2 linked regions of the Chryseolinea soli genome follow. The protein of the gene in region 1 interacts with the protein of each later gene in a pairwise test. Links are inferred from orthologs where the notes say so. Each region holds a gene or a part of one and is shown in the gene's direction. Other genes may lie near its edges. The genes, in order: sucC and sucD.

Region 1 (6,505 bases):
CGTCAACACTCGATTTCCCTGCATCGGATGTACTACAATTCTATTTGCAAGATGGCAGCAAGCTTTCGGTACGGCCTTCGGGAACGGAGCCGAAGATAAAATTCTATGTCAGCGTTCATGCTCCTCTGAAATCGAAGGAAGACTTTGCGAAAGTGGACGCTGTGCTTGAGAATAAGATAAAGCAACTGGAAGCCTATTTGCTCTCCGTATAACTTAAACCGCAAAGGCGCAAAGAAAAAACGCTAAGCTCTCTGCGTCAACTTTGCGTCTCTGCAGTTTAAAAATGAATTTAATCACCTCCCCTATGATTCCCTTTCTCCAATCCCTCCACAAAATCTTCGACCGCGACATCGCCAAAATGGAAGCCGAGATAAGCCAATATCCCACGGAAGAATCCATCTGGAACATCGATGGCGCCATCAAAAACCCCGGTGGCAATCTTTGCCTCCACCTTTGTGGCAACCTGCAACACTATATCGGTGCCGTGCTGGGCGGCACGGACTATAAACGCAACCGCGATCTTGAATTCTCCGCCAAAAATGTCTCACGCCACGATCTGCTCGCCGAGATCCAACGCACCCGCCAGGCCGTTGCCACGACCTTAGAAAGGCTGGATCCGAACCTGCTTGAAAAAGACTATCCCGCACCCGTTTTCGACTACGCCATGACCACGTCCTTTTTCCTTATTCACCTGTCGGCGCACTTGGGCTATCACCTCGGACAAATCAATTATCACCGCCGGCTTTGTGCTGCGTCTTCGTGAAAAGCTGACTTTCGTTGGTTTAGGATGAGGCCTAAGGCCAGAGCATGCGTCACAAAACGGATGGATTTGTTAAATTTGCGCCCACGATGAAAAAAGTGGCTTTTTACACGCTGGGATGCAAACTCAACTACTCGGAGACCTCCACGATCTCGCGTTTATTTGAGGAAAAAGGCCATAAAAAGGTCGATTTCACCGACACGCCCGACATTTTCATCATCAACACCTGCTCCGTCACAGAGAACGCCGACAAAAAATGCCATAAGATCGTGCGCGAGGCCCGCAGCATATCGCCCGATGCCTATGTGGCCATTATCGGGTGCTATGCCCAATTGAAGCCCAAAGAAATTGCCGAAATACCCGGCGTGGATGCTGTGCTGGGAGCCGCCGAAAAATTCAGGCTGGTGGAATTGCTGGACGGCTTTGTCCGTCAACCACAAGCCCAGGTGTTTGCTTCCGATATTGAAAAAGCCAACCGGTTCAACACCTCCTACTCACTCCACGACCGTACCCGCACTTTCTTAAAAGTACAGGACGGATGCGACTACTCGTGCACCTTTTGCACCATCCCCCTGGCCCGCGGCAACAGCCGCAGCGACAGCATCGCTAACATCGTGAAAACCGCCGAAGAGATCGCCACCACCGAAGTGCGGGAGATCGTACTCACCGGGGTGAACACGGGCGACTTCGGACTCCAGGAAGGAAAACGTGTGGAACGATTTGTTGATCTCATCAAAGCACTGGACCAGGTAGAAGGCATCGACCGCTTCCGGATCTCTTCCATTGAACCGAATTTGCTCACCGACGAGATCATCGCTTTTGTGTCGCAGTCGCAGCGATTTGTTCCGCACTTCCATATTCCGTTGCAATCCGGTTCCAATAAAGTATTGAAGTTGATGAAGCGCCGCTACCTGCGCGAGCTTTACCACGACCGCGTGAACACCATCAAGTCGCGCATGCCTCACTGCTGCATCGGCGTTGACGTGATCGTTGGATTTCCCGGCGAGACCGACGAAGATTTTCTGGAGACCTATCAATTCCTGAACGAACTGAACATATCGTACCTCCACGTATTCACGTACTCCGAAAGAGAAAACACACCCGCAGCTTCCATGTCTGGAAAAGTGCCGGCCCACGTGCGTGCAGAGCGCTCGAAGATGTTGCACATTCTTTCGGATAAAAAGCGCCGGAAATTCTATGAAGAAAACCTGGAGCGCGAAGCCACCGTGCTTTTCGAGAACGATGTGGAAGAGGGCATGATGCACGGCTTCACGGAGAACTATATCCGCGTCGTCGCCAAGTATGATCCCGTGTTGGTAAATGAGTTGAGGAAAGTAAAACTCCTTCAGATACAAGCGAAAGGACTGGTGGAAGTGGAAGATGCCGTGTCTGAGGTGCACCTGCATTGATGTTGCCTTCCTGCAATTATCGATGAATTCGCTGCTAAAAATGCATTCTTTTATGAAGTTCCCGGTTTCCGCTGTGTTGTAAGAATAACCGACGCGGTGCCCCCTCACGATCTTGCTCTTTACTTGCTAAGACATTGAATATCAGCCTTCAGACAATCTAAGGAATGACATTCACTTGCAGTCTGCAAAGCTCTTTTTTTCGAAAGGGGTGCGTAAGATTAGTCCCTTGCGAACAGCAAATTTCTGACGCGAAGTCCATATCGATCGTAACCTCCCCCATTCTTACACGATTGCCAAAAGCCCCTACAATGCCAGGTGCGTGGAGCCACGCCCACCTACCTTTGTATTGTCATTGTGTTATACGGCTTGCAGAACGATTTTGAGGGGAGCCAGGAAGAAGACCACGAATGGTGAAGAGATGAGTGGGGTCTTCTTTCTTTCTATTTTTTCTATTTCACGCGGCCTTGATGCGGCCATCTTTTAATTCAATTTTCCGGTCGGCCATAGTAGCCAACGACTCGTTGTGGGTAACGATCACAAAGGTCTGCCCGATTTCCGTCCTCAACTTGAAAAACAAATTATGCAACTCGATAGCATTGTGCGAGTCGAGGTTTCCGCTGGGTTCGTCGGCCAGGATGAGGTCGGGTGCATTGATCATGGCGCGGGCCACAGCAACGCGTTGTTGTTCGCCTCCGGAGAGCTCCGACGGTTTGTGATGCATGCGTTCGTGCAAGCCCAACCGATCCAGGAGCGACAGGCCCCTTTCTTTCACTTCCCGATCGGAGCGTCCACCGATGAGGCCGGGAATGATCACATTCTCCAGTGCCGTGAATTCCGGTAGCAGGTTGTGAAATTGGAACACAAAGCCGATAGACTTGTTTCGAAAGGCTGCGAGGTTCCGCGCCGACTGGCTGAAGACATCCTTGTCCTGGATGAACACTTTGCCCTTGTCGGGTGTGTCCAACGTGCCGAGGATGTGAAGTAAGGTGCTTTTGCCGGCGCCGGAAGCGCCAACGATGGTGACCACCTCTCCCTTGCCGATCTGCAGGTCGATCCCCCTCAATACCGGCAGGGCGCCATATGACTTTTCAATATTCGTGGCCCGAAGCATCCTCGATTTGTATGTTTTTGTTTTGAAATACAGCTGTAAATAAGCTAGTTTCGCCCAAAACAAAAAATTCATGAACATCCACGAATATCAGGGCAAGGAGATTCTCAAGAAATACGGGGTAACCATTCAACGCGGCATCGTGGCCGACACACCGGATAGCGCTATTCAGGCAGCCAAAGAGTTGCAGGCCGAAACCGGTACGAAATGGTTTGTGGTGAAGTCCCAGATACATGCCGGTGGCCGTGGAAAAGGAAAAGTAAAGGAAACGGGTTCTCATGGCGTGGTGCTTGCCAAAAACATCACGGAAGTGCCCGATAAAGTAAAAGCCATTTTGGGCGGCACCCTGGTGACCCATCAAACCGGGCCGGAAGGCAAAAAAGTAAATAAAGTGCTCATCGCCGAAGACGTATACTACCCCGGCGAAAGCGAGCCAAAGGAATATTATATGAGCATCCTGCTGGATCGCTCCAAGGCTTGTCCCGTGATCATGGCCTCCACCGAAGGGGGTATGAACATCGAGGAAGTAGCCGAAACCCACCCGGAGAAGATCATCAAAGAATGGATTGACCCGGCCATTGGCTTGCAGGCTTTCCAGGCCCGCAAGATCGCTTTTGCCCTGGGCTGGGAAGGCAATGCCTTCAAAGAGGGTGTGAAATTCATTGGCTCCCTCTACAACGCCTACCTGGGCCTGGATGCCTCCATGTTCGAGATCAACCCCCTCTTGAAAACCTCCGATAACCGCATCCTGGCCGTCGATGCCAAGGTGAACCTGGACGACAATGCCTTATATCGTCACAAGGACCTGGCGGAACTAAGAGATATCACCGAAGAAGATCCGTTGGAAGTGGAAGCAGGCAAAGCCGGCCTCAACTATGTGAAGCTCGACGGTAACGTGGGCTGCATGGTGAACGGCGCCGGCCTGGCCATGGCGACCATGGACATCATCAAATTATCCGGCGGCGAGCCCGCTAACTTCCTGGACGTGGGAGGTGGAGCAAACGCCGAAACCGTAGAAGCAGGCTTCCGGATCATCCTGAAAGACCCCAATGTGAAAGCTATCCTCATCAACATCTTTGGCGGCATCGTGCGTTGCGACCGGGTTGCCAATGGTGTGGTCGAAGCGTATAAAAAGATAGGCGATATCCATGTGCCTATTATCGTAAGATTGCAGGGAACGAACGCCGAAGAAGGAGCAAAGATCATCGAACAATCGGGCCTGAAAGTGTTTTCGGCCATTGTTCTAAAAGACGCGGCGCAGCGGGTCAAGGAGGTTTTGGCCTGATGACCTTCGCCCAATAAACAAAATTGCTTATCTTACGTTTTGCATTTATACCCCTATGAAAAGGTTAGCTACCCTCACCCTAATCAGTGTTATAGGAATGCCCTTACTGGGGTATTCCCAAAGCTTCAACTTACTGCGCCAGGATCGAAACTTCCTGGTGAGCATTGGTTCGGGCACTGCTAACTACTATGGGGAAATGGTAAACCCAGGTGAATTTGGCAAACTAAAGCCCAATATCGCCCTTGGCGCAGAGTACTACCTCAACAGCCGTATCAGCGCGCGGGCAGAACTCACCTGGTTCCAATTGTCGGGCGACGATAAAAAAGCAAACGACAGCCGGAAGCTGCGCAACCTCTCGTTCACAGCCAATTGCATAGAATTCAGCGCCTTAGGGGCGATTAACCTGAGCCCTATGGGCCTGCGTTTCTATCAGCGGTCTACGCTTAACTTTCATGCTTTCGTCGGGATCGGCCTTCTATACTTCAACCCCAAGGCCAATTACCAAGGCCATTCCTATGCACTCCAGCCCTTGCAAACGGAAGGTGTCAAGTATAGCCGCATCCAGCCGGTTATACCCCTCGGCCTGGGAGCCCGTGTAAAGTTGAACCCCTTCTTCAATATCCTGGTGGAAGCCGGATATCGCATCACGTTCACCGATTACCTGGACGACGTAAGCGCGCGGAAATACCCTGCCCCAGCCACCTTGAAAAGTGACCTTTCGCGGGCGTTGTCTGATCGACGGGGAGAGCTCGGCCCTGTGAACACCAATGACACCGATGGCATCCGGGGAAATCCGGATAAAAAGGATGGTTATTTTATCACCAACATCACTTTGCAGTATTATTTGCCTGTGACCCTGTTCGAGAACTCCGACCGGAAGCTCTATAACCGGAAACGCAAGGCATATTACCGCAGACCAAGAAGCCGGTAAGCCCCGAGCACTCTCCGCGACCCATTCCGCACCTATTTTTTTTGAATTTCTGACGGCAAATCCTGACAGGACGCGCTTCGTTTTGTATTTTTGCGACCCCTGCCTTTGCGCTGAAAGCCATTTTTTAATATTGCATGCGAAGAGAGTATTCCCTGAAATTTAAGAAACTGAAGCGTATCCCGGCCCTCGTATTGGCGTCGGTGACGATCGGCGTGCTGTCGGCCTTGCTCACGGATACCTTAAAGCTGGTGACGGAGCATTATGAGGGACAACTGTACGACCGCTTCCTGGAACACAACGCCCTGATCATTGCCTTGCCCTTTGCGGGCTTTATTGCCATTCTGCTCCTGCGTCACTTCCTTTTCCGGAACACGGTCAACAAAGGCATGCGCGAGGCCATGGACTGTTTATCGGCCCGGACAAAATATTTACCTGCGTACAAAATTCCTTCGCATTATTTTAATGGCTTTCTAACGGTGATCTTTGGAGGCTCTACAGGCATCGAAGTGTCTACCGTGGTGGCTACCGCTACCGTTGGTTCTCTATCCAGTCAAAAAACCACCTGGTTGAAACGGTATAAGAACGAGTTGATCTGTGCGGGCATCGCCGCCGGGATCACGGCGCTGTTCAATGCGCCCCTGGCAGGCGTTGTGTTTGCTATGGAAGTGTTCGCACAGAAGATAAACAAACGTCACCTGCTGAGCACTGGGGCGGCGGCCTTCACGGCCTATGCTGTGAACCTTGGCTTAGGCGACGAACCTGTGTTCCGCTTGACAGTAACGCACTGGAATACGTTCGCTATGCCCTATTTTGTCCTGCTCGGTGTACTTGCGGGAGTCTTTTCGACGTTGCTGACGCGATCCATTGTGTGGGTAAAAGACTTTTCACAGATCATTGAAAATACCTTCGTAAAGATCCTGTTGGTGTCGGCGGTCATTTCAGTCTTTATTTTCATGTTCCCCAATTTGTATGGTGAAGGATACTCCTCCATCAATGCCATGGAGAACTCACC
Region 2 (6,508 bases), 2.1 Mb from region 1 along the record:
TCGGCACAGGACTATGCCTTCAAGGTATTGGCCACCAAGGGCAGCAATGAGGTAAAGTCTGGCAATGACTGGGTGCCCCTGAAAACCGGCGCCAGCCTGCACGACACCGATGAATTGAAGATCAGCGACAACGCCTATGTAGGCCTGGTACACAGCAAGGGCACGCCCCTGGAACTGAAAAAGGCCGGCAACTACCCCGTGAAAAAACTGGACGATGAAGTAAAAGACAAACCAACCACCGGCGTACTCAACAAGTACACCGACTTCATCCTCAGCAGCAACTCGGCCGAAAACAAAAAGAATCGTCTCAGTGCAACGGGAGCGGTGAGCCGCGGCGAAGCATATGCCATAAAGCTCATGCTCCCCGAAAATCAATACTCCGGCATTTTCAACAATGAAGCCATCATCACATGGGACAATGGAAAAGCCACAGGCCCTTATGTCGTAACGCTAAAGAATATGTTTGAGGACGAACTTGTGAAATTTGAAACCCCCGAAACGAGTTTCAAAATCAATTTGTCAGACGCGCGATACGCGAAAGAAGGAGCCATTCTGGTGGAGGTGCATTCAAAGGCTGATCCCAAACTCGTTTCCGACCGACACCTCATCAAGCGACTGACGCCCGCGGAGCAGGCTGGCCTTAAAACTAAGATTGACAATGAAATGGGTGGAACCATGGAGCCCACAGCATTGAATAAATATTTGCGTGCCGGATTCTTCGAAGAAAATAAACTGCTCATCGACGCCATTACCGCCTACGAGGAAGCTATCCAACTCGCGCCCGATGTGCCTACCTATCAGGAAGCATTGGATGAATTCCTGGTGCGTAACGGCATAAAGAAATAGTAGCCTCCCACTATTATAAAGAGAACACGAAGGCCGCACAACGCGGCTTTCGCTTTTTCGGGTATATGCTATTCGTTAGGATTGTATTAGTTTTGCTAAAGTAAAACCTTAACTCTCTTATACTGTCTATATTATGAAATCCTCTAAGTTGGCATTGGTCGTCATGGCGCTGGTAGGTTTCGGCCACATCTATGCGCAAGAGTATGCTTTTAAAGTGCTTGTCAGCAAAGGCAAGAATGAAATGAAATCCGGTTCCGGGTGGCAACCCCTTAAGGTGGGCGCCAGCCTCAAACCCGCCGACGAACTGAAGCTTTCTGAAAACGCTTACGTCGGTTTGGTGCACGTCACCGGGAAGCCCTTCGAAGTGAAAAAACCGGCCGGCACCTACAAGGTGATAGACTTTGCCAATCAGGTGAAACCCGGACCCAGCGTGCTGAATAAATATACCGACTTCGTGCTAAGCTCGGCCACTTCACCCAAAAACACCCTTGCCGCAACAGGGGCCGTAACACGCGGCGACGAGTTCATTGCGTTATACTTGCCAGTGAACCACAACGAAGTGTTTGGTAACAAAATAATTATCAGCTGGGACGATGAGAAAAAACTGAAACCCTACACGGTGACTTTCACCACACTGTTTGGCGATGAACTGCTGAAGAAGGAAACATCCGACTCATGGATGGAAGTAGACCTTGCCGACCCCACTTTTGGCCCCGAGAACAACATCATCGTAAATGTGGTATCGAAGACCAACAAGAATCACAAATCGGAAAACTTTACGTTGAAGAAGGCCCCCAAGGCCACGCGCGATAAGATCAAGGGGCCTTATGCTGAGTTGGCCGCCACAGAGCCCACCGCGATCAATAAACTGTTCATCGCCGCCTTGTTCGAAGAGAACAACCTCCTCATCGACGCTGGCACAGCCTTCCAGGAAGCAGCCAAACTCGAACCCGCCTACCAACAGTCCTACACCGACTTCCTGGTGCGGAACAACATCAAAAAGCTGGTTAAAAAGTAAACCGACCGCCCAAAGAATAAAGAAAAGCTGCCCTCACCCGGCAGCTTTTCTTGTTTGCGGCGCGTTTGGTCAAAAGGTTTATTATCCTATTTTTGTGCTTCTCAAAAGCAAACGACAAACTTCCATGAGTGTACTGGTAAATAAAAATTCCCGTGTCATCGTTCAGGGTTTCACAGGTTCCGAAGGCTCCTTTCACGCGGGCCAGATGATTGAATATGGAACAAACGTAGTAGGGGGTGTAACCCCTGCGAAAGGTGGAACCGAACACTTGGGAAGACCGGTATTCAACACCGTGAAAGAAGCCGTTGAGAAAACGGGTGCCGACGTGTCCATCATCTTCGTGCCCCCTGCCTTCGCCGCCGACGCCATCATGGAGGCCGTAGACGCAGGCATTAAAGTAGTCATCACCATCACCGAAGGCATACCCGTAAAGGATATGATGACGGCCAAAAAATATCTGCAAAGCAAAGGCGGCGTAACCCTCATCGGTCCCAACTGCCCTGGCGTGATCACCCCTGGCGAAGCCAAAGTAGGCATCATGCCCGGCTTTGTGTTCAAGAAAGGACGGATCGGCATCGTGTCTAAGTCGGGAACCCTCACCTATGAAGCAGCCGACCAGATCGTGAAAGCCGGCCTGGGCATCTCCACCGCTATTGGTATTGGCGGCGACCCCATCATCGGAACACCCACAAAAGATGCTGTAGAATTGTTAATGAATGACCCCGAAACCGACGCCATCGTCATGATCGGCGAGATCGGCGGAAACTATGAGCCCGTAGCGGCCCGTTGGATCAAGGATTCGGGAAATAAGAAGCCAGTGGTTGGATTTATCGCCGGCCAGACTGCCCCTCCGGGTCGCAGAATGGGCCACGCGGGTGCCATTATTGGCGGCGCCGACGACACCGCAGCGGCTAAGATGAAGATCATGCGCGAGTGTGGCATCACCGTGGTAGAATCACCCGCCGAGATTGGCGAAACCATGGTGAAAGTATTGGCCGGCAAAAAATAGTCGCCGGCCCCAATTTCCTATTAAAAAGTAGTTCTGAATTCGTTTTCCAGGTATTCGTTCAGGTTTTTCAACCCGCGCAGCATGCTGAGCTTTTCGGCTTTTTGATCGGCGTTGTCGTTTTGGTAGATCACCTCTACGAACAAGTCGCGGAGCATGTAGATGTAGATTTTGCGGCCATTTTTCACGCGCGTTCCCAGGGCTACACCTTTTCTTTTGAGGTATTTCACCTGACTTTCTAAAGAAAGCTTGCTGAAAATGAACTTGAGGATCATAAAACAATTTGTTTGTTGTGTTATGTATCCAAATGCCAATAGCAAGCCAGGAGAAAAAAACCTTAAAATATCGGTGTTTTGGCCTTTTTAGAGTGGAGGCCAGTCCAGGAATGGGAAACTGAATTCAAAACAATACTCTTTTATGGACAGAGGTCGGGAGCCACATCGTCTACCTCGCCAAACCACACCAGCCCGTATTCTTTGTAGATGCCAATGCCGATGGCCTTCCATTTTGCCTTTTCCCACGTGCCGCTGTTGATGAGCAGGGGATTGTGGCCGGGACTTACTTTCCAACCGTCAAGTCCTTCTTTCGCCGTGGCGCCAACGGAACTGTAATAGGCGATCTCAAAACCATTGCCCGTATAGCCGGCAATTTCCTGTGGCTTGGTCCACATGCAGGAGGCTTTCTTGTGATCGTTGGTATAACAGCACGACGTCCATTTTCCGTGCGACGACCAACTGTGGGGGTTGCATTTGTTCTTGGGGTCGAAGGTATAGTGCTCGGAGAGATCGCGTGCATGGGTCTGAGCCACCTGCGAGAGTTTGGTAGAGAGCGGAATCGATTCCAGGTGGTTTTCCCGGCGGTAGACCATGATCAGGTCATACAGTTTCTTCTCTTCTGGACTAAGGCAGACCGTTGCAACAGGATAGGGCCGCTCATGGAAGCCGCCGAGGCCAAACAGCACCAGACTGCTTGCCAGAAGAAGGGAAAACGATTTCATAGAGAAATTTACCAATAAACGCCAGGCCGAGTAAAAATATCTTCATTTCTGGTTGAGATTTTTTAATTTTCCGCGCCCAAAAAAATGGGCATCACAAAACATTCACTTTTAACGCATTACAAACAATGAGCGATCAGAAAATTAGCATCAGCAACGGTAAGCTGAACGTGCCTGATAATCCTACGATTCCCTTTATTGAAGGCGATGGAACCGGCGTAGACATTTGGCCTGCATCTCAACTGGTATTCGACAAAGCGGTAGAAAAGGCCTATAACGGAAAGCGGAAGATCAACTGGAAGGAAGTTCTGGCAGGCGAAAAAGCGTTTAACAAAACCGGCAACTGGATGCCCGAAGAAACGCTCACCGTCTTCAGAGAATATTTAGTAGGTATCAAAGGCCCCCTCACCACACCGGTAGGCGGCGGCATTCGCTCCCTCAATGTGGCCCTCCGCCAGGAACTCGACCTCTATGCGTGTGTGCGTCCCGTGCGGTGGTTCAAGGGCGTGCCTTCGCCCGTGAAGGAGCCTCAAAAGACCGACATGGTCATCTTCCGCGAAAACACCGAAGACATCTATGCCGGCATCGAATTTCAGGAAGGCTCGGAAGAGAACAAGAAATTCCTGCAGTTGTTGAAAGACAATTTCCCGAAGAGCTATAAGAAGATCCGCTTCCCCGAAAATTCGGGTATCGGCATCAAACCCGTTTCCAAAGACGGAACCGAACGTCTCGTGCGCTCGGCACTGAAATACGCCCTCGAGCACAAGCTGCCCAGCGTTACACTCGTGCACAAAGGCAACATCATGAAGTTCACCGAAGGCGGTTTCCGCGACTGGGGATATGCCCTCGCGAAAAGCGAATTTGGAGCCGTAGACCTCGATGGTGGTCCTTGGCAAGTGATCCAGAAAGGTGATCATAAACTGATCATCAAAGACGCCATCGCCGACGCATTCCTCCAGCAGATATTGCTGCGCCCGGATGAATATTCGGTGGTTGCAACCTTGAACCTCAACGGCGACTACATCTCCGATGCGCTCGCTGCCATCGTGGGAGGTATCGGCATTGCGCCCGGCGGAAACGTGAACTACGTAACCGGCCACGCCATCTTCGAAGCCACACACGGCACAGCACCTAAATACGCCGGCCAGGACAAAGTGAATCCCGGCTCTGTCATTCTCTCCGGTGTCATGATGCTCGAATACATGGGCTGGAAAGAAGCTGCCGATCTCATCATCAAAGGATTGGAAGGCGCCATCAATGCAAAGAAAGTAACCTACGATTTCCACCGCCTCATGGAAGGCGCAACCCTGCTGAAATGCTCGGAGTTTGCGAAAGAAGTAGTGAGTAAGATGTAATAAGCAACGGTTCACAACCGTGTGTTTTAAGAAAGGTCATCGAAAGGTGGCCTTTTTCTTTTTTTAAAATTTCAATCGGACGCCGTTAAAAACGTCGATGAAAACGCATAGCCCCTTGGATATTTTTTCAGGACGCGAAAAAATCAGTCGCATCTTTTTCTACTGAAATGTGGTTGCAGTAGTGTGAAATACTTTGCAGGAAAACGAATCGATCATGAACCCGTTCCTGCAGACCTGCCTGTCCGTTTTTTTCCTGGCTGTGATGCCGAATGCACCTATGTTTGGTCAGGCGCCGTCCTGCATGGGAATGACCAACACCATCACACAGCCTTCGCCGTTATGCCTGACAACCACGCCGGCAACGATCGTCCAGCCCGCGGCCACCAGCGTCCACACAGGACCAATGACTTACGATTGGGAGATGTCAACTTCATCCGCGACTGGCGGATTCGCTTCTCTGGGCGTGAACGCAGAAGATCTCCCGGTTCCCACATCGCCGGGGACCTACTACTTTAGAAGAATCGCTTCGCTGTCGGGCATCCCTGCACCCCCCCATACGCCACCTCCCTTTCGGCCATGCGAGAGCAATGTTGTCGAAGTTGTGATCGTGTCGCCGCCATCCATTTCGGCCAAATCGCCCGTTAGTGCAGAGGTATGCTCAGGTGCGGGCACAAGTTTTTCGATCACGGTATCTGCTGGGGGAGGAGTGAACAGTCAGTGGCAATACGATGATGGAACGGGTTTCACAGACATTGCATTCGGAAGCTCCACTTACAACGGAGCAAACGCGAATACGCTGACCATTTTGAATGCTGCAGGTTTGGGCAACCGAGATTTCAGATGCACAGTGACCAGTACGTTGAGCGCTGACTGCCAAAGTCAATCCACAGTATTTTCCCTGCATGAGAGACCGCTCCCCACCGTAACGCCCCTCGCAAAAACGGTTTGCGAAAGTGTGACAGCAAGAGGCGGTGCCGCCATCGTCGATCTTAACACGTTTAACAACGCACTAACCGTTTCAGATCCCGCCAACCTTTTCGTGTCGTGGTTCACCTCCTCACCCCGGGCCTCCATTAGCGATCCGGCAAACTTTCACTTCACGGGCACAACCGTGTTGACGGCCAATGTTACCAACACAACAACCTTTTGTGCGGCCGATGCCACGGTAAGACTCACCACCAAACCATTCCCAACCGCTACCGCCATCATACAATCGCCGGCCAATCTCTGCAGCGGCGAATATTTCGACGTCGCTTTGCAAGGAGCTGCTCAATACAACTGGACGGCTA

Evidence for each region.
Region 2: the proteins of sucC (region 1) and sucD interact in binary tests that used the Escherichia coli proteins (3 or more experiments, as listed by UniProt). The link is inferred for Chryseolinea soli from one-to-one orthologs.

What each region holds. Positions count from the first base shown.
Region 1 is NZ_CP032382.1:4,833,111-4,839,615, reverse strand. What follows is about bases 2,670-5,456. They hold sucC (ADP-forming succinate--CoA ligase subunit beta), read left to right. Parts: upstream 2,670-3,350; coding sequence 3,351-4,562; downstream 4,563-5,456. Other genes in these bases: D4L85_RS20535 (DUF6089 family protein), read left to right, coding at 4,618-5,456; D4L85_RS20545 (ABC transporter ATP-binding protein), read right to left, coding at 2,670-3,280. In the rest of the region: D4L85_RS20560 (phospho-sugar mutase), read left to right, coding at 1-212; D4L85_RS20555 (DinB family protein), read left to right, coding at 305-763; tRNA (N(6)-L-threonylcarbamoyladenosine(37)-C(2))-methylthiotransferase MtaB, read left to right, coding at 850-2,169; more of D4L85_RS20545, read right to left, coding at 2,624-2,669; more of D4L85_RS20535, read left to right, coding at 5,457-5,493; D4L85_RS20530 (chloride channel protein), read left to right, coding at 5,628-6,505. UniProt on the Escherichia coli protein: Succinyl-CoA synthetase functions in the citric acid cycle (TCA), coupling the hydrolysis of succinyl-CoA to the synthesis of either ATP or GTP and thus represents the only step of substrate-level phosphorylation in the TCA.
Region 2 is NZ_CP032382.1:2,763,113-2,769,620, forward strand. The notes cover bases 1,141-3,930. They hold sucD (succinate--CoA ligase subunit alpha), read left to right. Parts: upstream 1,141-1,988; coding sequence 1,989-2,873; downstream 2,874-3,930. Other genes in these bases: D4L85_RS11905 (hypothetical protein), read left to right, coding at 1,141-1,864; D4L85_RS11915 (hypothetical protein), read right to left, coding at 2,894-3,145; D4L85_RS11920 (CAP domain-containing protein), read right to left, coding at 3,286-3,867. Also shown: D4L85_RS11900 (hypothetical protein), read left to right, coding at 1-846; more of D4L85_RS11905, read left to right, coding at 980-1,140; icd (NADP-dependent isocitrate dehydrogenase), read left to right, coding at 3,993-5,219; D4L85_RS11930 (PKD domain-containing protein), read left to right, coding at 5,434-6,508. UniProt on the Escherichia coli protein: Succinyl-CoA synthetase functions in the citric acid cycle (TCA), coupling the hydrolysis of succinyl-CoA to the synthesis of either ATP or GTP and thus represents the only step of substrate-level phosphorylation in the TCA.